4 regions of the Ensifer sp. R1-3 genome follow, and region 3 is predicted to be linked to each of the others. Evidence: riboswitches for the same ligand, from Rfam matches in the RefSeq annotation. Region 3 holds a riboswitch; each other region holds the start of a gene.
What was found. Region 3 has a riboswitch for cobalamin ahead of M1D43_RS09255 (aromatic ring-hydroxylating oxygenase subunit alpha). Riboswitches for the same ligand answer to the same signal wherever they lie in the genome.

Region 1: another riboswitch for cobalamin. It lies ahead of M1D43_RS17370 (ABC transporter substrate-binding protein); the one in region 3 lies ahead of M1D43_RS09255 (aromatic ring-hydroxylating oxygenase subunit alpha).
Region 2: another riboswitch for cobalamin. It lies ahead of bluB (5,6-dimethylbenzimidazole synthase); the one in region 3 lies ahead of M1D43_RS09255 (aromatic ring-hydroxylating oxygenase subunit alpha).
Region 4: another riboswitch for cobalamin. It lies ahead of M1D43_RS19830 (energy-coupling factor ABC transporter permease); the one in region 3 lies ahead of M1D43_RS09255 (aromatic ring-hydroxylating oxygenase subunit alpha).

What each region holds. Positions count from the first base shown of each region.
Region 1 covers NZ_CP096516.1:12,408-18,170, forward strand. The annotation lists gene M1D43_RS17355 (TAXI family TRAP transporter solute-binding subunit) at 1-941, shown strand, start outside; gene M1D43_RS17360 (TRAP transporter permease) at 1,058-3,172, shown strand; gene M1D43_RS17365 (DUF1850 domain-containing protein) at 3,169-3,543, shown strand; cobalamin riboswitch at 3,710-3,939, shown strand; gene M1D43_RS17370 (ABC transporter substrate-binding protein) at 4,108-5,193, shown strand; gene M1D43_RS17375 (FecCD family ABC transporter permease) at 5,190-5,763, shown strand, end outside.
Region 2 covers NZ_CP096515.1:797,119-802,881, forward strand. The annotation lists gene M1D43_RS03870 (LacI family DNA-binding transcriptional regulator) at 1-611, opposite strand, end outside; gene M1D43_RS03875 (phytanoyl-CoA dioxygenase family protein) at 709-1,902, shown strand; gene M1D43_RS03880 (SDR family oxidoreductase) at 2,274-3,095, shown strand; cobalamin riboswitch at 3,135-3,347, shown strand; gene bluB (5,6-dimethylbenzimidazole synthase) at 3,393-4,076, shown strand; gene M1D43_RS03890 (DUF2865 domain-containing protein) at 4,534-5,661, opposite strand.
Region 3 covers NZ_CP096515.1:1,909,426-1,915,188, reverse strand. The annotation lists gene M1D43_RS09270 (FAD-binding oxidoreductase) at 1-107, opposite strand, end outside; gene M1D43_RS09265 (L-threonylcarbamoyladenylate synthase) at 155-1,129, opposite strand; gene M1D43_RS09260 (DUF6656 family protein) at 1,195-1,788, opposite strand; cobalamin riboswitch at 2,109-2,311, shown strand; gene M1D43_RS09255 (aromatic ring-hydroxylating oxygenase subunit alpha) at 2,426-3,670, shown strand; gene M1D43_RS09250 (FAD-binding oxidoreductase) at 3,667-4,767, shown strand; gene M1D43_RS09245 (glycoside hydrolase family 25 protein) at 4,769-5,763, opposite strand, start outside.
Region 4 covers NZ_CP096516.1:516,904-522,666, reverse strand. The annotation lists gene M1D43_RS19835 (hypothetical protein) at 310-531, shown strand; gene M1D43_RS19830 (energy-coupling factor ABC transporter permease) at 736-1,416, opposite strand; cobalamin riboswitch at 1,464-1,678, opposite strand; gene M1D43_RS19825 (DUF1643 domain-containing protein) at 2,098-2,607, shown strand; gene M1D43_RS19820 (hypothetical protein) at 2,965-3,090, opposite strand; gene M1D43_RS19815 (carboxylesterase family protein) at 3,180-3,911, opposite strand; gene M1D43_RS19810 (DUF982 domain-containing protein) at 4,807-5,109, shown strand; gene M1D43_RS19805 (DUF982 domain-containing protein) at 5,283-5,528, shown strand; gene M1D43_RS19800 (MT-A70 family methyltransferase) at 5,635-5,763, opposite strand, start outside.

The DNA.
Region 1 (5,763 bases), on a different replicon from region 3:
AACGCGCCGCTATCGCGGCGATCGCAAGTGCGTCCATCGCCCTTTCCGCGGCTTCGACAGGCGCAGCCGAATTCATCAACGTCCTGACCGGCGGCACTTCCGGGGTCTACTACCCGCTCGGCGTCGCGCTTTCGAAGATCTATGGCGACAAGATCGAGGGCGTACGCACGCAGGTGCAGGCGACCAAGGCTTCGGTCGAGAACCTCAACCTCTTGCAGCAGGGGCGTGGCGAGATCGCCTTTTCGCTCGGCGATTCGGTCAAGCTTGCCTGGGAAGGCAACACGGATGCCGGCTTCAAGGCCCCGCTCGACAAGCTGCGCGGTATCGCCGCCATCTATCCCAACTATATCCAGATCATGGCGTCGAAGGAGTCGAGCATCAAGACCGTCGCCGATCTCAAGGGCAAGAGCCTTTCCGTCGGCGCACCGAAGTCGGGCACGGAATTGAACGCTCGGGCGATCCTCGCCGCTGCCGGCATGAGCTATGACGATCTCGGCAAGACCGAATACCTGCCCTTCGCCGAATCGGTAGAACTGATGAAGAACCGGCAGCTCGATGCGACGCTGCAGTCGGCCGGCCTGGGCGTCTCTTCGTTCAAGGATCTGGCGACTTCGCTCGACGTACAGATGGTCGCCGTCCCCGAAGAGATCGCCACCAAGCTCGGCGCGCCCTACATCGCCGCGACCGTCCCCGCCGGCACCTACCAGGGCCAGGACAGCGATGTGCAGACGGTCGCCGTCGTCAACTTTCTCGTCACCCATTCGGAGGTTTCCGACGAAACCGCCTATCAGATGACGAAGCAGCTCTTCGAGAACATCCCCGCCCTGACGGCGGCTCACAAGGCGGCGGAGAATATCCGCATCGAGGATGCACTGAAGGGAATGCCTATTCCTCTGCATCCGGGGGCGGAGCGCTACTACAAGGAAAAGGGCCTGCTCTGACCCATGTCTCCCGAAACCGCAAAGCGGTTTTAAATAATGACGGGCAGACAACACCCTGAAGCGCGTCGCAGAATTCGGTTGAATGCGACGGGCTTCAGGAATTCGGGGGAGGAATCATGATCGACAATACCAATGAGCAAAGCGGATCTGCGTCGGCCGAACTGCACCGGCACGACGCGTTGACCCGGGCGTTTCCGGCGACATGGGACGGGCGGATCCTGTTTGCCATCGCCCTGGCCTTTTCCGTGTTCCAGATCGCCACCGCGGCGCATCTCGTCGATTTCGCGAGCCAGATCGTGCGCGCGGTGCACGTCGGCTTTGTCACGGTCCTCGTATTTCCCCTGCTGGCGACGCTGGCAGGCCGCGGCACGGTTGCAAAAATCATCGCCTGGAGTCTTGCTTTCCTCGGCGCAGCGGTCGCCTTCTACCAGTGCTACGAATATGCGGAACTCCTGGCGCGTGCCGGCGACCCACTGCCGCGCGACATCGTCTTCGGGGTCATCGCGCTCGGCGTCGTCTTTGCCGCCGCCTGGGCACTGATGGGGCCGGCTCTGCCGATCATTTCCGGCGTGTTCCTGGCCTATTGCCTTTTGGGTGAGTATCTGCCGCCGCCGCTCGACCACCGCGGCTACGACTTTTCGCAGGTGATCGACCACATGGCCTATGGCACGGAAGGCATCTACGGCATCCCGACCTTCGTCTCCTCGACCTATATTTTCCTTTTCATCCTGTTCGGCGCCTTCCTCGAAAAGGCCGGCATGATCCGGCTCTTCAACGATGTCTCGTTGAGTTTCGTCGGCCACAAGCGCGGCGGAGCCGCGAAGGTAGCGATCATTTCTTCGGGCCTAATGGGCACCATTTCCGGTTCCGGCGTCGCGAATGTGGTGACGACCGGGCAGTTCACCATCCCGCTGATGAAAAAGTTCGGCTATCGGGCGGCCTTTGCAGGCGGCGTCGAGGCAACGGCCTCGATGGGCGGGCAGATCATGCCGCCTGTGATGGGCGCGGTCGCCTTCATCATGGCTGAGACGCTCGGCGTCGAATATTACGAGATCGTCAAGGCCGCGGTCATACCGGCGATCCTCTATTTCGCTTCCGCCTTCTGGATGGTCCATCTCGAAGCCGGCAAGCACGGGCTGCTCGGCCTGCCCAAGGACCAACTGCCCTCGGCCAGGGCGGCAATCCTCGAACAGTGGCATCTGATCCTGCCGCTCGCCGCGCTCGTCTGGCTGCTGTTCTCCGGCTACACGCCGCTTTTCGCCGGCACGGTCGGCCTCGCCTTCACCGGCCTTCTGATCCTCGGCAGTTCGCTTGCGCTCGGCCTTCCCGCCGGTGTCATACGCATCATCTTCTGGGTCGGCCTCGGCCTCGTGGCGGCCGCCTTCTTCCAGTTCGGCATCGGCGTGATCATCGCAGCGCTGGCGCTGCTGATTGCCGGCAACGCGTTCCTGAAGGGTGGCCGGGAGACCCTGGTGATATGCCGCGATGCGCTTGCCGAAGGGGCGAAGACGGCCCTTCCGGTGGCGATCGCCTGCGCGCTCGTCGGCGTGATCATCGGCACGATGACGCTGACCGGAGCGGCCAATACCTTCGGGCAATTCATCGTCTCGGTCGGCGGCAAGAGCCTGTTTCTGTCGTTGCTCCTGACGATGGTCACCTGCCTCGTGCTCGGCATGGGCATACCAACGATCCCGAACTACATCATCACCTCGTCGATCGCCGGGCCCGCGCTTTTGGAACTCGGCGTGCCGCTTATCGTCAGCCACATGTTCGTCTTCTATTTCGGCATTCTTGCCGATCTGACGCCGCCGGTGGCGCTTGCCTGCTTCGCGGCGGCACCGATCGCGCGGGAAAGCGGGCTGAAGATCTCGATCCAGGCGATCAAGGTGGCGGCGGCCGGTTTCGTCATCCCGTTCATGGCCGTTTATTCGCCGGCGCTGATGCTGCAGGATGGGGGCGCGATGGCCGCAATCGTGGGCTATCCGGCTGCCGTCGCCTATATTGTCGTCAAGACCGGCCTGGCGATCGCGCTCTGGGGTGCCGCCGTGGTGGGCTTCGCCGCCGTCCGGCTCGGGGTTCTCGAGCGGGTGCTCGCGGCCGCGGCCGCCTTCACGCTGCTGGCGGCGCTGCCGATCACCGATGAGGTCGGCTTCGCACTCTCCGCGGTCTTCGCCTTCTTGATCTGGCGGCGCGCCCGCCAGGCTGGCCGGCAGACGGTGGAACCGGCATGAGCGCGCTTGCCTGCATCATCGGCGGCAAGGTTGTCGCCGTTGCTGCGGGTGTCTTCACCCTCGGCTGGACCCATTCGGTCGAGAAGACCGAATGGCAGGAGCGTTGGGCCGTTACGGCAGAGGGTCTCGTTCTTGAGGAGGCGCGCGTGCAGGGCTCGGGTGCGGGAATGGAACCGGGAGAGAATGCGCGTCGTCAGGGCCGCTGGTGGGTCTGGACGCCCGACCTGCCGCCGCTTCCCGAACTCGTCCTGGCCGCCTCCGGCGCGACCGTCTCCGGCTGGACGCTTTGCGATGCCGGCGGCTGCCGCGAACTCGCGGCGCAAAGCCGGGAACCCATCATCCTGCGGCCATGTGATGGCCTAAAGCCATAGTGGCCGATGCTGACCTAGCGGTGCCGGTGAAGGCTAATCGGAACGGTCCGGCGCGGGAATGAAATGGTATTACATAACTTTCTGTTGACGAGTGTAATAACATAACATATTGAAGCCCGATGCAAGGCGCGGCGTCGCGTTTCACCTTGACCGGGGGCTGCGTTCCACATTAACTGAGCCGGACGGTTCCCCTACCCGTGAGGTGGAGGGGATTAATAGGGAACACGGTGGGGACGACCCAAGAGGGACCAAAACCGTGGCTGCCCCCGCAACTGTAAGCGGATCGTCGTTCATCCTTGTGGCGCCAAGGCGCCAGCCACTGCGCGCGTTGCGCGGGAAGGCAGATGAGCGACTCTGTCCGTGAGCCAGGAGACCTGCCGTCAAATCGATCCAACGTCACGGGCGGGGATGCCCGGAACAGGAGCAAGCCATGACCGTCTTTCGCGCCTCGCGGCGCACACTTTCATCAGTTTCCCCGAGGTCCAGCCGTCACTCGTCCGATCGAACCCGATCGGCAGGCTGACCATCACGGCCGCCTAGCGGCCTCACACTCGGGGACTATTCATGAACAGCTTTCTGAAACGACCGCTCATTGCGGGTCTCATTACTTTTTCCATCGGCGCAGCGGCTCTTGGCCATCCCGTCTACGCTGCCGAGACGACCTATCCGCTGACACTCGAGAATTGCGGACGGCAGATCACCTTTGACAAGACGCCGACGCGCACCGTCTCGATCGGCCAGAGCAGCACCGAGATCCTCTATCTGCTCGGCCTTGCGGATAAGGTCGCCGGCACCGCCCTCTGGGTCGGCCCCGTCCTTGAAGGTTACGAGGAGGTCAACGCCAAGGTCGAACGCCTGGCAGACAACGATCCGAGCTTCGAAAGCGTACTTGCCAAGAAGCCGGACATGGTGGCGGTGCAGTTTCAGTGGCAGGTCGGCCCGGAAGGCGTGGTCGCGAGGCCGGAGCAGTTCGAGGAGCTCGGCATTCCGGTCTACACATCGCCTTCGGATTGCACCGGCAAGGAGAACTCGGCGGCGAGCGACGGCGTGCGACGGCAGGTCTTCACCATGGACCTCGTCTACCGGGAAATTCGCGAGCTGGCGCATATCTACAATGTTCAGGATAAGGGCGAGAAGGTCGTCGCCGAGCTGAAAAGCCGAGAAGAGGCGGCGCGCGCCAAGGTCGCCTCGGCCGGGGACAAGCTCTCGGCCGTCTTCTGGTTCTCCAGCGCTGCCGATGCCGACCCCTATGTCGCCGGCAGGAATGGCGCACCCGGCTACATAATGGCGGCGCTCGGGATCGAAAACATCATCGACACAGAAGACGAATGGCCGACGGTCGGCTGGGAGACCATCGCCAAAGCCGAGCCGACCATGATCGTGGCCGGCTCCATGGAACGTCGACGTTACCCGCTCGACAGCCTCGACGCCAAACTCGAATTCCTGAAGACCGATCCCGTGGCGAGCCTCATGCCGGCAGTCGCCAAAGGCTATGTGTTCGCCATGGATGCGCAGGCGATGAACCCGACGATCCGCACGATCGAAGGCATCGAAGCGCTGGCGGATGCCATCGCCGAGGCCGGACTTGCCTCCAAGGCGGGGCTGGCCTCCAAGGCGGGGCTGGCCTCCAAGGGTGGGTTGGGCAAGTGAGCCGCGTGCTGACCCTGGCCGGGCGAACGGGGACGGGACGCGTCGGCGCGGCTCTCGCCGCGCTCGTCATCCTCTTCGCAGCACTCTGGATGGGCGCTGCGATCGGCGAAACGGCGATCCCGTTCAAGACCGTTGCGCAGACGGTGGCGAACCGGCTGTGGAACGCCGGCTACCCGCTGGCACCGATCGACGAGGGCATCATCTGGAGCTACCGGCTGAGCCGTGCGGTCGTGGCCGCTTCCTGCGGGGCGTCGCTCGCGCTCTCCGGCGCCGTGCTGCAATCGCTGCTGCGCAATCCGCTCGCCGACCCCTACATTCTCGGCATCTCCGCCGGCGCCTCGACTGGCGCGGTCAGCGTCGCCATTCTCGGTGTGGGTGCCGGGATGCTGACGCTGCCGCTCGGCGCCTTCATCGGCGCGCTCGTCGCTTTCGTCCTGGTGAGCCTGCTGGCGGTGAAGGCCGGCCGCGGCACCGCGGCGATCATCCTGGCAGGTGTGGCGGGATCACAGCTCTTCAACGCGCTGACCTCCTTCATCGTCACCAAGGCGGCGACGGCCGAGCAGGCGCGCG
Region 2 (5,763 bases), 1.1 Mb from region 3:
TCGCGTTCCTCTTCGCCGCGGAAGCGGCTGCTCGATATGGTGACCAGCACAGTCGCAGGCCGGTCCGCGAAGCGCTCGCCGATCAGGTAGGCTGCGGTTTCACCGGCGGCGCGGTTGTCAGCCCCGGCATAGGCCGTCCGCGATGAATGCGGCAGATCGGTAACGAGCGTGACGACCGCAACTCCCGCATTTTCGAGCCGCGCCACGGCGGCCGCAATCTCCGGCACGTCGGGCGCCTTGAGGACTACTCCGTCGGCTCCCCGAAGCCGAATACGGTCGAGCAACTGGCTGATGTCCTGCGGCCGCATGGTCTCGGCGAAATGGAACCGGGACCGGAAAACCGTAGGCATGAAGGTCGCGGCTTCGCTTTCGAATGCCTTGCGCACCGCTTCGGTGAAGCGTTCCGGCGCCTCCATCACCACGTCGACGGCATATTTGCGTCCCTGTACCTCAAGGCCCGCCTGCTGTCTCTCGAGTTCACGAATGGCTGCATTGACGCGCATTACCGTTTGCTGGCGCACGCCCTGCCGGCCGTTGAGGACGCGATCGACGGTCGCCGTACTGAGTCCCGCCTGGAAGGCGATGTCCTTGACAAGAAACGGATGTGCCACCGATCCCTCCTGATGGCTTTTTGATGGATTCCTGCTCTATATCAGAAGCGGGCAAGCCGTATAGTCGCATCATCGTCATCCTTGAGGAGGAGAGCTGATGAAGACGGACAATCCCGCGCGGGCGCGTCTGGAACGCGTGTGGCTCAGTGAGGCGGCCTGCGATATCGAGGAATTTCGTGCGGCGGTCGAGCACCGTGTCAGCCTGGCGGACTATCCGTACGCGGCGGACTGCCAGAAGAACGTCCTGATTTATGACAGCGCCCGTCTTGCCGGCGATTGCGCCACGCAGGACGGCAGGCGGTCGGTGCTTGCGGAGATCTGCGAGGCGCTTGCGACGGGGCCGGGCGTGGCGGTCTTCAAGCGCGCCTTCACCGATACGCGGGTGATCGACGAAGCAAGCCGCATCTTCGACGAGATCATCGAGGAACAGCACCGCACCAACAGCGGCGGCGGCGATCATTTCGCCAAGCCCGGCGCCAACGACAGGATCTGGAATTCACTCGAAAAGCACTGCCTGAAGAACCCCGAGAATTTCGCGGCCTATTACGGCAACGCCATCATCGCGCTCGTCAGCGAAGCCTGGCTCGGTCCGAACTACCAGATGACGGCGCAGGTCAACCGCGTCAATCCCGGCGGCGCGTCTCAATCGCCGCATCGCGACTATCATCTCGGCTTTCAGACCTCGGCCGTTATAGAGCAGTATCCGGCGCATGTGCACAGGCTCTCGCCGGTCCTGACGCTCCAGGGCGCGGTCGCCCATTGCAACATGCCGGTCGAAAGCGGGCCAACCCTGTTCCTGCCCTATAGCCAGACGTATCTGCCCGGATATCTCGCTTTGAAACGGCCGGAGTTCCGCACCTATTTCGAAGAGAACCACGTGCAATTGCCGCTGGAGAAGGGCGACGTCGTGTTCTTCAACCCGGCGCTTTTCCACGCCGCGGGCAGCAACCGGTCTGCCGGAATCAAGCGTGTGGCCAATCTTCTGCAGGTATCCTCCGCCTTCGGCCGGGCGATGGAAACGGTGGATCGCGAACACATGTGCGCCGTGCTCTTTCCGGCTCTGAAAGTTCTTGCGGCCGGAGGCAAGCTCACGCAGGACGAAATTGCCAATGCGGTTGCCGCGTGCGCCGAGGGGTATTCGTTCCCGACCAATCTCGATCGTGATCCGCCGGTTGGCGGTCTGGCGCCCAGGACGCAGGCACAGCTGATGCACGAAGCGCTCGCCGGCGAATGGAGTGTTGAGGCGTTTGCCGAAGCGCTGGCCGATCAGGCGGCGAAAAAGCTAAGCTAGCCGTCTTGGCTTAAGGTCTTTTGAGATCTTGAGTTTATCACGGCTACTGCGAGATGGATGATGGCGTTGGTGCTCTGGTGGATTTGTCGGGGCGTAGGGCGGTGCGGACAAGGTTGCCGAGCACGTCGGTCAGCGTGGGGAGGACTGCAATCTCTCCTCCTCATCTCTGTGCTTGTCACAGAGATCCAGCAGCGCCGCGTCAGCGGCGCGGGAGGAGTTCTTTCAGCCCAAGGACTTGGTCTGGCTGGATCCCTGTGACGAGCACAGGGATGAGGAGATCAGACAAGTAGCGGCGGGTATCCCAAATCTCAACAGGCATTAATGCACGCTCACCAAGGCATATTCACCAACATCTCAAAGGGAGGATCAGGATGAGCACGGACCACGCCCGACTGGACGGGAAGATCGCCATTGTGACCGGGGGCACGCAGGGGCTCGGTGCCACGATTGCCGCACTCTTCGCGGAGCGCGGCGCCGCCGGCGTCGTCATTTGCGGGCGCAACGCGGCGAAGGGCGAGGCGAAAGCTGCCGAGATCGCCGCGGCGACGGGTTCGAAGGTCGTCTACGTACCGGCGGATCTCGAGCGGGTGGAGGATGCCCGTGCCGTCGTGGCGGCTTGCGACCGCGCCTTCGGCCGCGTCGATGCGCTGGTCAACGCCGCAGCGATCACCGACAGGGGTACGATCCTCGACACCAGCCCGGAACTCTTCGACCGGATGTTCGCGGTCAATGTGCGGGCGCCATTCTTTCTGATGCAGGAGGTGATAAAGGTGATGCGGCGCGAGAAGACGGAGGGCACGATCGTCAATATCGGCTCCATGTCGGCGAAGGCGGGTCAGCCCTTCATCGCAGCCTATTGTGCGTCGAAGGGGGCGCTGGAGACGCTGACCAAGAATACCGCCTATGCCGTCCTTCGCAACCGGATACGGGTCAACGGCCTCAACATCGGCTGGATGGCCTCGGAAGGCGAAGACCGGATCCAGCGCGAATATCACGATGCGCCGGCGAACTGGCTCGAAAAGGCGGCAGCGAGCCAGCCCTTCGGCAGGCTCGTCGACCCGGCCGAGGTCGCGCGTGCCTGCGCCTATCTCTCATCGGCAGAATCCGGCCTCATGACGGGTTCCGTCATCTGCTTCGATCAGTCGATCTGGGGTGCCTATGACGCCTCGCCTCATCCGGAGGCGCCGCTCTGAAGCTCCCGCTTGCTTGCCTTGCCTTTCGTGGGGACCTGTGGCCATATGCGCCCGTCAGGTGCCCGCGAAATGCGGGAGAATCGGGAAGCCGGTGCAGTTCCGGCACGTGCCCAACGCTGTGAAGGGGACGTTCTCGCCGAAAAGGGCTCTGAATCTTTTCAGAGCTTTGCCACTGAATATTGAAGCTATTCGGGAAGGCGGCGCGAACGGATGATCCGAAGTCAGAAGACCGGCCTGGCGAGATAGACCGGCCCCGCGCGGACGGCGGGAGGTTTCCGCATTGTTGGGGATCGAACGATGCTGCCTGACCCGAACGGCTGCCTTACGGCCGCCGGAGCTTTTTCGTCGGACGAGCGCGCCGCCGTCTATCGTGCCATTGAGACGCGTCGCGACGTGCGCGACGAGTTCCTGCCCGAACCATTGTCCGAGGAACTGATCGCCCGCCTGCTCGGTGCGGCGCACCAGGCGCCGTCCGTCGGCTTCATGCAACCCTGGAACTTCGTGCTCGTGCGCCAGGACGAGACGCGGGAGAAAGTCTGGCGGGCTTTCCAGCGCGCCAATGACGAGGCCGCAGAGATGTTTTCCGGCGAAAGGCAAGCGAAGTACCGGTCGCTGAAGCTCGAAGGCATTCGCAAGGCGCCGCTCAGCATTTGCGTGACCTGCGACCGGACGCGCGGCGGAGCGGTCGTCCTGGGCCGCACCCATAATCCGCAGATGGATCTGTACTCGACCGTTTGCGCCGTCCAGAACCTCTGGCTCGCCGCGCGGGCGGAGGGCGTGGGCGTCGGCTGGGTCAGCATTTTCCACGAGAGCGAGATCAAGGCTATCCTCGGAATCCCGGATCATGTCGAAATCGTCGCCTGGCTCTGCCTCGGTTTCGTCGACAAGCTGTATCAAGAGCCGGAACTCGCCGCGAAGGGCTGGCGACAGCGCTTGCCGCTCGAAGATCTCGTTTTCGAGGAAGGCTGGGGCGTCCGTTAGATGACGATGTTATTAGGTCGGTCGACCAAAAAACTTGAACGCGATCAATTCCAAGAGGTTAGAGCGGGATGCAGCGGAAAACCGCACACACTTTTCCTCACCCCGCCCCAAGGCCTGTTGAGTTTCGGGATACCCGCCGCGGCTTGTTGATCTCCTCATCCCTGTGCTTGTCACAGGGATCCAGCCAGACCAAGTCCTTGGGCTGAAAGGACTCTTCCCGCGCCGCAGACGCGGCGCTGCTGGATCCCTGTGACAAGCACAGGGATGAGGAAGAGGAGAGATTGCAGTCCTTCGATACGTACAGCGCCGCGCGTCTTATCAGACGCGCTTTGATCTTCTGCATGTTTTTGTCCTTTGATCGGCAACGGTCAAAGGACAAGTCCAGTAGGCCGCGCAGTCGGTACTCAAGGAATTCAAGAGCATCGCCATTCTTGCAGAATGCTCGCAACGGCGTATGTCAGTTTTCCTGCAGCGGCTGGTAACGGGGCCCAAGCGGATGCTTGAGGTCGATCGCGCTCTCTTCCTGCGGAAGGAAGGTCGGACCGACGACGCGGACCTTGTTTTTGGCCGGGTCGTAGGGCCGCTCTTCTATCGGCTTGGCCGGCGCCTTCTTCTCGCTGTCAATGGTTATGACCGACGGGCTGACGACGGTGAGCTTGCCGGCGGAGCCTGCCTTTTGCCCGTTGGCATCCGTTGCGGGGTCCGGGATTCCGCAGCCACAGATGCCGGGTGAGCCGACACTGCGCGCCCGGTAGGCGAAGGCCGTTGGGAGATCGGTGTAGGGCCGGCCCGTCGTCGCCGAAATCATCTGGTCGGCTTCTTCCGTCGCGAGCACATGATAGTAGAGCTCCGTCTCCGCACCCGGGCATCGCGCGCGGCAGAGATCGGCGTCGCGACCGAAGTCTGCCGGCGTGGCATGCGAGGAGATGGGAAAGAAGGCGCCATCGCATGTCCTTACGCACATGGTTCTGAGGCTGCCGGCGAAATCGTCATCCGTGAGCGGTAGCTCGGCCCGGGGGGCGTCGAGCAGAAGCGGATAGGCATCGCTGTCCGGCGGCAGGTCGCGCAGGATGTTCCGGTGAACCTCCTTTCCCTCGGCGGCGCTCGCAAACTGGCCTTCGGCGCTTCCGGCATCCCAGCCCTCTCGGGGCGCTCCCGAGCAGCCGTTGAGTTCCATGGCAGCGAGGATGCGCCGGCGAACGTCGTCGTCACCACCGCCGATCAGATGCCTACGCTGCGCCTTGAGTTGCCGCAGATTCTCCTCCATCCGCGCGATCGTGTCGTCGAGTTCGGCGCAAGCGGCCTCGTCATCGCCGCCGATGACGACGACGCTGTCGCTGCTGCATTCCATTCGGCGGCGATCGTTCTTGGCGCGGCGCAACTCGATGTTCTGGCGGGAGACCGCACCGGTGAAATCGCGCAGGCTGGCATTCGTCGTGAAACCTGTGGGAAGGCCGGCGAGGCGTGCGCCCAGCCGTTCGCAAACGCCGGACGCTGCGGCCGGGCCGGCTGCGGCCAGCGCCAGCGGTACGAGAACCGCCGCGATGCGCCGGATCTTGGATGCCACTTTCGGGGACGCGGACACGTGCTTCTTCCTGCATTGCAGCGGACCGTTGCCGATGTGTCCGCCTTACCGTCTCATCATAGGACCTTGTCGAGATGGCGCAACGGGAAGAGGGCATCTGCG
Region 3 (5,763 bases):
TCGACGAGGTAGGGTGCCGTGTCGGCGGGTGCGGTGAGGGCATTGCCAGGCCCGACGATATCGACGAAGGAGGCGATGAGTTCGGGAGAAGGAAGTACGGTGGTCATGGCCCTGCCTCGGATCAACGTGGTTGCTTCAAGCGTGCCGATGGCCATCAGCCCCGCGGCGCGGCCGCGCGCTGCAGCCGGTCGATTATCGCCTCGCCGAGCCCCTCGCTCGGGATCGGGCCGAAAGCGATGGTCGCGGCGCCGCTGGCATCCGCTTTTTTCATATAGTCGAAAAGATTGGCGGCGGCTTCCCGCAGGCTGCCGCCCGGACTGAGATCCAGGACGATCGCGGCATCGGCTTCACCGGGAAGCGCCTCTCCGCCGAAGCGGATCAGGGCTTCTCCCTTCCGGACCTCATCGGCATCGAGCCGCACAGCGGCACCGGGAGCGTAATGCGAGGCGAGCATGCCGGGCGCCTCGATGACAGCGCCGGCGGCCTCCGGGCGCTCGATGGCGAGCCCGGTCAGCGCTTCGATCTCTGCCGCGTCGAGCCCCCCGGGCCTCAGCAGCCGCAACCTTCCGTTCTCGACCTTGACGATGGTCGATTCCAGGCCGATCGCGGCCGGCCCCGCGTCGAGGATGAGCTTCAGCCTGGAACCGAGATCCGCCTGCACATGGGCCGCACTGGTGGGGCTGATCTTGCCCGAGGTGTTGGCGCTCGGCGCTGCCAAAGGCCGCCCGAACCGGGCGATCACCCGGCGCGAGAAGCCGTCGGGCATGCGAATTCCGAGCGTATCGAGACCGGCGGATGCGAGCGTGTGCACGGTGCTCTCCCGCCGCTGCGGCAGGATCAGCGTGAGGGGGCCGGGCCAGAAGGCCTCGGCCAGACGTCTCGAAACCGGATCGAAGGTCACATGCGCCTCTGCCATCGCCAGATCGCAGACGTGGCAAATCAGCGGATTGAACCGCGGCCGCCCCTTCATCTCATAGATGCGGCTGATCGCATCGGGGGTCGTGGCATCGGCGGCAAGGCCGTATACGGTCTCCGTCGGGATCGCGACCGGTTCGCCGTCCGAAAGAACCGCGCAGGCTTTCTCGATTGCCCGCTCAGGTTCGATGCGCGTGTCGATGATTTCGGCCATGGCGTTCTGATCCTTTCCGTCGCTTCCTTAACGGAGCGACCGCAAAAACAGAACGATTTTCTTTGTCAAAGGCTGCGAACGATCCGGCGCAAGGCTTCGTCGCGTGCGCCGAGCATCAGCACGTTCTTCAGCGCCACCTTCGGATCCTGCGTCCGGAAAATCAGCCCGTTGCCGCGCACGTTGCGGTTGACGACGATCCGTTCCTCGCCGGCGTCGGGCTCGATCGCGACGGCGAAATACATGCGCGAGTAGCCCGGCTGGATACGGTCGAAGAAATGGGTCTCGTTCCCGAGCTCGCAGAAGAAGTTCGCGAAATAAAAGGACCAGGTGATCTCATGCCCGTTGGCGAGGCAGGTATTCGCGGCGGTCACGTGGCAATAGCCGAGATGCGGACTGCTGGGGAGCGTGCGATGGAAAACCATCTTCGGGAACTGGATCGAGGCATGAAACCCGTTGATTCGCCTGTGGGTCGTCTCGCCCGCTGTCGTCAGCTTCCGCGCCGTCTGCTGCGCCACCTCGGCATAACTCAGATACTGACGCTCGTTCGGCATCCACCGGCGTCTATCGATCCGGCCGGTCCGCAGGAACTCGGTGTGAGCCTTGGCTTTCGGCGGCGCGGCCGCCTTGTCGGCAGCGTCGTAATATCGGAGTTTTGCCATGGGCGTCGTCGCGCCATCCTGTCCGCAAGCGGGTTGATCGCGGCGAACGTTAAATCATCTCAGTTAACGAATTGGTCCCGGTATGTCCGGGCCGGCATCGATCAGACCCTTGTGTTGGCGGGCCGTGTCGCAGAATGGCCACTCGCCTTCGCGCCATGAACGGCGCTGCCGAAAAATCCGCCAGCTGCGCAGGGATTCATCTACTTCCTTGTTTGTTATGGATAATATTGCATGCCTTCGTGCCGATTGTGTCGCGCCTGGCTGTCGTCTTTCTGGAATCGGATGTCGTCTATTGGCAGTTGCCGGGCCGGTCCTCAGGCTTAGATGAGGACACTCAAGGTGCCGCCTCGAAGGGAGGGCGGAGAATTGGGAAGCCGGTCAAATCCCGGCGCTGCCCCCGCAACGGTGGTGGAGCGAACAGCCACGGCAGAAGGCCACTGGACACCGCGTCCGGGAAGGCGCCGGGCAGGTCCCTTGCGGACGGCTCCAGAGCCCGGAAACCAGCCTTGAAGCAGAAATAGACCGTAGCTGGTTGCGGCGGGCAGCCGGATCGGAGCCAATTGCGTTGCGGGTCCACGCGGCCGGCGCGGGTTCCAGTCCTGCCTCTCCGAAACGGCGGAAAAACGAGGACAAGGGCATGGAAATTCAGACCGAAATGCTGCGCAAGCTGAAGACCCGTCGCGAAGGCTACAGCCTCGACCGCGCCTTCTACGTCGATCCCGATTATTACCGTCAGGACCTGGAGCAGATCTGGTACAAGGATTGGCTGTTCATCGGCCATGATTGCGAAGTCCCGCGGCCGGGGAACTATTTCACGGTGCAGGTCGGCGATTACCCGGTCGTTATCGTTCGAGACAGGCAGGGCGCGGTCCGGGCACTGCACAATTCGTGCCGCCATCGCGGCTCGCGCGTCTGCACGCAGCACAAAGGCTCATCCGCCAAACTCGTCTGTCCCTACCACCAGTGGACTTACGAACTCGACGGCCGCCTGCTCTTCGCGCGGCAGATGCCCGAGGGCTTCGACCCGGCCGAGCACAGTCTGAAGCCGATCCACTGCGAGACCGTCGGCGGTTACATCTTCATCAGTCTTGCCGAACACCCGATGGACTTCCGGCCGTTCCGCGAGACGGTCGCGGCCTATCTCGCGCCGCATCGCCTGGGGGAAACGAAGGTCGCCTTCGAAAGCACCATCGTCGAGAAGGGCAATTGGAAGCTGGTCTGGGAGAACAATCGCGAGTGTTACCACTGCGCCGCCAATCATCCGGAACTCTGCCGTACCTATCCGGAAGCGCCGACCGTAACCGGTGTCCAGGGGGCGATGAACGATCCGGAAATCGGCGCCCACTGGCAGAAATGCGAGGCGGCGGGCCTTCCGAGCGCCTTCAAGATCGCGCCCACGGGCCAGTTCCGCATGACGAGAATGCCGCTGATCAACGGCGCCGAGAGCTATACGATGTCCGGACAGAAGGCTGTCCGCAAGCAACTCTCCATCGGCGTAGACGCCGATGGCATCGGGACGCTGCTCCTCTTCCATTATCCGACGACCTGGAACCACATTCTCGGCGACCATGCGATCACCTTCCGCGTTCTGCCGCTCGGGCCGGAACTGACTGAGGTTACGACCAAATGGCTGGTCAACAAGGATGCGGTGGAGGGCGTCGACTACACGATAGACGAGCTGACGCACGTCTGGACGGAGACCAACGATCAGGACCGGCAGATCGTCGAGGAAAACGCCTTCGGAATCCGCTCGCCCGCCTATGAGCCGGGTCCTTATTCCGCCGAACACGAGGGCGGCGTCATGCAGTTCGTCGAGTGGTATTCGAGCTTCATGCTGGACCGCCTTCAGGGCGGGGCCGCGCATCTCTCGCGGGTGGCATGACGATGGAAATGCCTCGCTCCTTTCACCATTTCGACGAGCTCGACCCCTGGAGAGACCGTCAGCACATGCTGGAGTGCATGTCGGCCGTAGCCGAAACCGCTGACGTGATGACCTTCACCTTCCGCTCCGACAAGCCGGCCTGGTTCCGCTACCTGCCGGGGCAGTTCGTGACACTCGAACTGCCCGTCGCAGCCGAGCCGGTGATGCGCACCTATACGCTGTCATCCTCGCCATCGCGCCCGCTTTCGGTCGCGGTCACGGTCAAGGCGCAGCCCGGAAGCATCGGCACCCGCTGGATGTTCGACAATCTGAAGCCGGGCATGATGCTCAAGGCGTTCGGGCCGCTCGGCGACTTCAGCTTCGTCCGTCATCCCGGTGAAAAATATCTCTTCATATCGGCGGGGTCGGGCGTCACGCCGATGATGTCGATGACGCGCTGGATGGCCGACTGCGCGCCGGAAACGGATGTCACCTTCATTTCCTGCGCCCGGCGCCCGGACGATCTCCTCTTCAGATCGGAGCTCGAAGTTCTCGCCCGTCAGATGCCGGGGCTCAATCTCGGCTTCCTCGTGGAGGGGCATGAGGCGCGGCATGGCTGGCATGGTCTGCGCGGCCGCATCGACGCGGCGAAGTTGCCGATGCTCGCACCGGATTTCCTGGAAAGAACCGTCTTCTGCTGCGGGCCCGAGCCGTTCATGGGCAATGTTCGGGCAATGCTGGAAGCGGCGGGCTTCGACATGGCCCGCTATCACCAGGAGAGTTTCCAGCCCGCCGCGGCGCCAGCGGCCGAGGAGCTTGCAATTCGGGCCGGGCCTACCGCCGATGCAGGGGCCGGGGCGGCGCGGGTGACCTTTACCATGAGCGGCAAGGAAGCGACCGCCGTTCCCGGCCAGACGATCCTGCAGACGGCCCGCGCCAACGGTGTCAGGATCGGGGCCGCCTGCGAGGGCGGCATCTGCGGAACGTGCCGGGTGTTGAAGATCGCCGGCGACGTCGAGATGAACCACAATGGCGGCATTCTCGACGACGAGATCGAGGAGGGCTACATCCTCGCCTGCTGTTCGCGGCCGACAAGCGACGTCCAGATCGAGGCCTGAGTTAACGCCGCTCGGATTGGTAGGGCAGGCGTGCCTCGGCGGCCCTGACGGCGATGGAGCCGGTAACCGTCTCGTCGGCGCCGGCTCCTGATCCGCTCTCCGCCTCGGCGCGGCTTATGACGAGCGGCCGCGAAAGAGTGGCCGTTGCATTTGCGTTCAGCGCCGGGATCGTGCCGACGGTGGCCGAGGCGATAACAGTGAGCACCGGCGGCTTCTCCGGAAGAAGCGCGCCGTGAGGCCAGACGCTCTTCAGTGCCGATGCACTCATCGCTGCGACATTCACGTCTATATCGTCGAGGGTGCCGGGCACCCGATAGGGGCAGCGCTTCTTTCCGCAATTATGCGCCGAGGAGAATTGCCAGAGCGCATAGCGGTCCCAGTTTCCCATCGGAAAGACTTTACGGATATCGGGCTTGTAGCGCGCATACCAGAGCGGAAGGCGCGAAAGAAGCCGATGCTTGAAGCGGTTGGCGGCAATGTGTTTCGCGGTTGCGTGGTTGGTGTAGAGGACGGGATAGCGCCCCGTCCGGGCCTTCACATGGCCGGCGAAGATCGCGGCGTCTTCGAGCGACATGTATTTTTCCGGATCGATCCCTTCGATATCGAGCACCATCAGCTCGTCGTCGCGCGGATCGGCATAGTCGATGAAGTGGTTCGCCTGATCGACGGGGTTGCCAGGCCTTGCCAGATGATAGGCGCCCCAGAGCAGACCATGCGAGCGCGCGAGCATCCGGCGCGTCTGATAGAGTTCGCGGCTGACCGCATATTTGCGCCACATCGTCCTGCAATGGGCAACCGTATCGCCGCCGTGGTCACCGGTACAGGTGTAGCTTTCCGGCAGGCCGTCGGAAGCCTTCGCGATGAAGCCCGCGATCCGCTTGTCCTTCAGCATGGCTTCCCAGTCGATGCTGTTCAGCTCGTAAGCGTCGACGACAATGGCGTTCCGCCGCTCTTTCCACGGCTCCACTTCGCTAGCGCGTGCGTTCGCCGCCGCGA
Region 4 (5,763 bases), on a different replicon from region 3:
AGCGCCTGCCGTTCGCGGCACACGCCTGTTCGATTGCGAATAACACGAACGAGAGCCACAAACTGCGCTCCCTCGCATTTTTTCGCGGCGACCCAAGCGCGGATGGGCGCACATCGAACGAAATGCTAGGACGCCCAGAATCCCATAATAACTTGCTGAAACAATTCCTGACCCTCAAAGTGATGGGCGATGCAGCACCATTGCGGCAGGGTATTTTGGAACAAGTCGCTCGTAGCGGCAGGATCGGAACGTCGCGAGCGGTCATGTGTTGACCCCCGAGGAGATCCCACCCATGCCGACAAACAGAAGATGAAGAGGCTGATCTGGGACTGCCAGAAGGACATCGCCGCGTATGTGACGCCGCAAAGCGGAATTGGGCAGGACAAGCCGCTCCAGATGCTAACTTCCCGGCTCGACGGTGGTCAGGCGGAGAGGGCGTGGGCGACGATTGGCACGACTGGTGGCCGGACGACAATGATGGTGAAGACGCGACGGCGGAACCCCCGTGCCTCGGACAGCGAGACGGCCTGACACAAACAGAGCTGCGGTGGCATTGAAGGCTGATCCGCCGCAGCTCCGACGCGACATATTCTTCGTCCCGCTGGGCTCTCGCCCTCTTCCGATCCGCTTCGAATGCCGCTTACTGCTGGAGAATTGGGAACGGCGAAAGCGAGATCAATTCCGCTTACGCCTCAGATTATCGCCCCCATACCCATGCACTGGGCGTGTTCATAATCACGCCGCCTGATGCAGTCTGATATTGAACATGGGACCACGACTGTAGCGATCAAGCGCCTTTGCACCGGCGAGAACACCCAAGTCGATCAGCGGCTCCAGCAGAATGACGCTCATGTAGGCAGCGCCGAACGAACCCACGGCCGCGAGATTTTCGACGCTGAAGCCGTGGCCATAAAGTGCCCAGAAGGCAACCCATGCAACAATACCGCCCTGATAGGTCGTGGAGAGCGCCAAAGTTTGCCTATATTTCAATTCCACGTATGCGGTCCGAGACGGAATAATCCGCGCGGCGAGCAGACTGGTTGCCCAAAGGGGCACCAGCAACGTAGTTACGTTCATCCCATATTGTGGCAAATCGAACGGCGCAAAGAAAAGCCCTTGAAGAAGCAGACCAGCCGCAAGGCCAACCGCAGCGGCGCCTGCTCCGAACAAGAGAAGAAGGGTTGAACCCAGGATAAGATGGACTTCCGAGACACCAGCAGGATGGTGCGGCAGAACTTCGAAAAAGCAGAAGACCAAAGCCGTTGTCACGACACTGCGTAACACGAGCGCACCGGCACCACCGTCGTTGCGAATACTGTCAGCCGCCAACTTGGCGGTGAGCCCGAGAGCCCCTGCGGCAGTGGCATAACTCAATATAATCTTTGCGCCATCGACGACGCCTGGTTCGATATGCATGTGCTCTCCTTTCCGCACCCACCGTGCGGCGTGGCAGTTGTTGAGGCGTGTCGCCCAAGGTGATGGCAGGTCTCCTGGCTTGCGGGTCGTAGCTTTGTCCGCCTTATCAGCCGATTCACGGCCAATGGCATCCTTGGACTTTGCTCGCCGCTCACAGTTGCGGGGGCAGCCACGGTTTTAGCCCCTGATGGGTCGTCCTCACCGTGTTCCCTTTTCATCCGCCGTTCTTCAGTCGGGCGGAACCATCACATGATCTGGTATGCTCACGCTGGCCAGAAAACAACGGAAAATGTTCTATCCACAAGACCATTCAGGCCTTCGGCTGCTCGAAGTTCGCGCCGATCGAAGATTTGCCGAGGGCAAGGTCATCACCCAACTCGAATACCGCGGCCGAACCAGAGGCCAACGCCCCGGAGTATTGTGGCCTGGTTGCGCGAGAACCCATCTTCAAACAAGATGCGAAAGACCAGGGTCGGACACGAGCGGCTTCCCCTGGAAAGGGCAAATCGCCGTTTGGTTGATCCTCCGCGAATGACGCAAAGGCCGGTGACGGCGGTCGAGACTGGTATTCTATCTTTCCATGCGGCGTTGTTGGGCCAGATCCTGCATCCGACCGGCGAGATCGTTCACGAGCGCATGGCGTCGGCAGAGGCTGCTGTCCGGGGCGGAAGAGGCTGAGTGATGGGCGACACGCTCGATGTATTTCCAACCGAGGTGAAGGCTTCGGCTACTATCTCAAGATGCGGTGCCTACCGTTACCGTCTCGAGCGGCAATGGGATTCGGAGAAGGCCAAGGTCGCCTTCCTCATGCTGAACCCGCCCATAGCGGACGCCTGCCAAGATGACCCGACGATTCGCCGGTGCATCGGCTTCGCGAGGGCTTGGGGCCACGGCGGCTTGATTGTTGGTAACCTCTTTGCACTTCGCTCCACCGATCCGAAGGCCCTTTACGACCACCCTGACCCGATCGGCCCAGATAACGACAGGCACTTGCTCTCGATCGCGCAAAGCGCACGTAAGATCATATGTGCGTGGGGAACACATGGCACACTTCATGATCGTGGACGCGAAGTCGCGGAGAGGCTTGCGTTCTTCAACCCAGCGGCTCTCAAACTGACGGCAGACGGTCATCCCGTACACCCGCTCTATGTGGCTGCGTCCACGCAACCGAAGGAATATTTCGCGCGATGACCACCTCCCCCTCAACTACCGCTGGGAAAACCTCGCGCCCGGATGTCCGCCGCGGCGCCGGGGAAGGCGGCCGCGTGGTCAAGACGGCCATCACCGGCACTGCGCGCGATATTCTGCTGCCCCTGTGCGGGCACCATCCGGAATTCGTCTTCACATATCACATACCAGGCGGCCCGGCCCCGATCGGGTAAGAGTCATACAAGGTAGATGGGAAGGATCGAAGAAGGCATCATTATAGGCCTCGAGACGCGGTGGAGCGCATCAGAGCGAAGGCCAAGGTCGAGAATTTCCGATTCCGCGACTTCCGCCATGGTCTGGCGACGAGGCTCCTGCGAAAGACCAGGAATATGAAAACCGTCAGTAGGCATCAGCCACGCCGATGTCGAGACCACCCGCTATGCGCACGTCCTCGATGAGGAGGTCGCGGAAGCGCACGAACTCAATACCGAGCAGCCGCCCGAGTTGCGGCCGTATCTGCCACATCGCAAGAAGATCAATTTCTCGGAAAAACAATGAAGGCCGGCGCGAAACCACACCGACCTCCCTCCGCATCGGTAAGCGCGATCATCATGCTATTGAGGCGCGCCCTCAAGACGCTGCTTCAGCAGCCAATCCCAGAGTTCAGCATCATTCAAGGTCGCCCACTCGACGCCGGAATGATCGACACCTTCCAATACGGTCAGTCGAGCATTGCGATCCAGAGCTTTAAGGCGTTCATAAAGCACAACGGAATCCGATAACGGAATTACACCATCGTTTGAGCCATGAAAGACCCAGAATGCAGCTTTCTCGTTCGTTCTATTGAGATAGTGCCGATTGCCACCGCCGGCGATTGGGACGATAGCGGCGAACTTATCTGGAAACTGTTCGGCCAAGGCCCAAGCCCCGAAGCCGCCCCGGCTAAAACCGATCACATAGATCCGTGAACGGTCAACGCGATATTTTGAAGCTACTTCCTCAAGTGCAGCGTCCACTTTCTCAATAGGATACAGCAGTTCTTCGCTCGGGTTTTGGGGAGAAAAGACGAGAAATGGAAATTTCTTCCCGTCTTCGATCAGTTTTGGAATGCCGCTCGATTTGACTTTGTCGATATCACTTCCGCCCTGATCTCCTCCATGTAGCCATATAACGAGGGGATAACTCTCCGTTGACGTCGCGTATCCATCCGGCGTGTACAAAAGATACTTGAGCTCATTCTTAACGCTCACAGTCGAAGTGAGTGCTACCTGCTCTGCATTTGCGGTCTCAGGATCGAACAAGCCGAGCGCAGCTATTGCAGCCAAAGGTAAAATTCCACGCAACATTACACCACCTCCTCTGAAACGTTCAGAGGACAGGTTGGCACATGGTGTGGTTGCGGACAATGCTTCCCGCCGCTCCACAATCACCCAATCAGCCAGAGCTGGTCAATCAATAGCATCAGTCTGAATTTGCCCCGCGGCCTTTCGATTGGCTGCAGGCCCGGGAAATCGAACTGGTCTTTCGTTGTTATGAGCCAGGCGGCTTACCCGTTGCCCTGCCTGCGGAAATGAAAGGTGACCACCTTACCGAATAGACGCGGGACAGGTGCTTATCACCAGACAACAAAAAAGGCCGGGGCGAAACCGCACCGACCTTCCTCATCATCGCTTACCAAACCAGTGCCAGTACATCCGTGGTCAAAAGTCGAAAACGATGCAGCAATTGCGAGCGGCGAGTTATCAGCGCTCATAAGCAATGCCGATGCGTGGTATATAGGGGACCAATGTGTTCGAAACAAGGGCGCAGGCCAGTCGCAATGAATTGGGTGCATTTCTCCTACGGCGTAACTCGGCGGTGAGCCGGCGGGCTCTCGGTGAACAGGCGGATGGCGCACGCGAGGCGCACTAGCCGAGAGCTGTTCACAGTCTCGTATCGCTCGCTGGGGAGTGTTCAAGCCGCCATCTGGCATACCGTCGGGCCTAATCGATCGCGATTCATCTTCATGTTGATAAGGGAGCCGCCTCGTGTTCCTTAATGTCCAAGGTCTCGGCAATCGGCATCGTGTCGGGCCCGAACTTGGCGTAGGCTTCCCGGATGGTCATGGCGCACCTCGGACGAGTAGCGACGAAGATCGATCACCGACCTCTTGAACCCGCTGAACAGAGACAACAAATCAACACCGGGCGCTGGTCCGCAGCGCCTTCCTTGTTGAACACCGTCGTATTCAGTGAGGCTGAAATGAACTCGAAGATGTTTGCTCGACCGGTTTACCTGAAGGAGAAGAAGGATCTGATCCGAGAGATTACGAACCTGTACGATGCCATCGATTTTCTTGAGGGGTGGCCGGAGCGCGACCACGACATAGTGCACGACGCCACCCTGAAGACTTGCTACATGGCGCATGACGGCCATAAGCCCATTCAGGTTGCGCGGGATGCGATCCGAGCCTTCGGAAAGAAGAAGGGGATCCTGGTCAAAGCACCCGCAGTTCTCCCGTGGATGATCAAGCCAAGTTCCGGCAGCGGACGCGTTTCTGCCTGAGCCACCACTCGAGGGGGAGAGGCTGCGATCGCGGCCTCTCTGTTCCCGGCCCGGCGGGTATGGGGGGTGGAGCTCGATCATGCCGACGCCCTCATCTTGCCGGCGGCAGCAGCGAGGTTGGAACAATCTCGCTGCCCGCGCGTTTGCATTGATTCACCCGAAGGAATTTTGTAATGGGTACCGTTTGGGGCGAGTGCGTCATCCTCGATCTGCCTGATCTGGACGGCGTACAGATCGTGTGGCATCCCGCCTACGCTGCACGCTTGCTCATCGACAGTTGGCCCGTGGATCATGGACGTGCTTACGGCACGGCCATCAACGCGTGCGCGGACGCCATGGTGGGCATATGTACGGGGGAGCGTGCGAGGATCGCCTTCATAGCGGCGATCAACGAGGCGAAGATTGATTTGCTCGCTTGAAATCAATCCGCCACCTCCGGATCGAGCTTGGTGACCTCATTGCCGAAGGCGTGCCAACCCTGGCGCTGTTCTCGAGCGAACACGTCGGCGCGCCGCGCGTGCGGCATCACAGGTCAGAAAGGGCATAGAACTCGTCTGGCTTGCGGCTGTGCTCGCGAACGATGCCATCAAAGATGGTCGGCGGAACATGGGACTGCTTCGGATTGCCGAGGGTGCCAACGAACACAATCTCGCC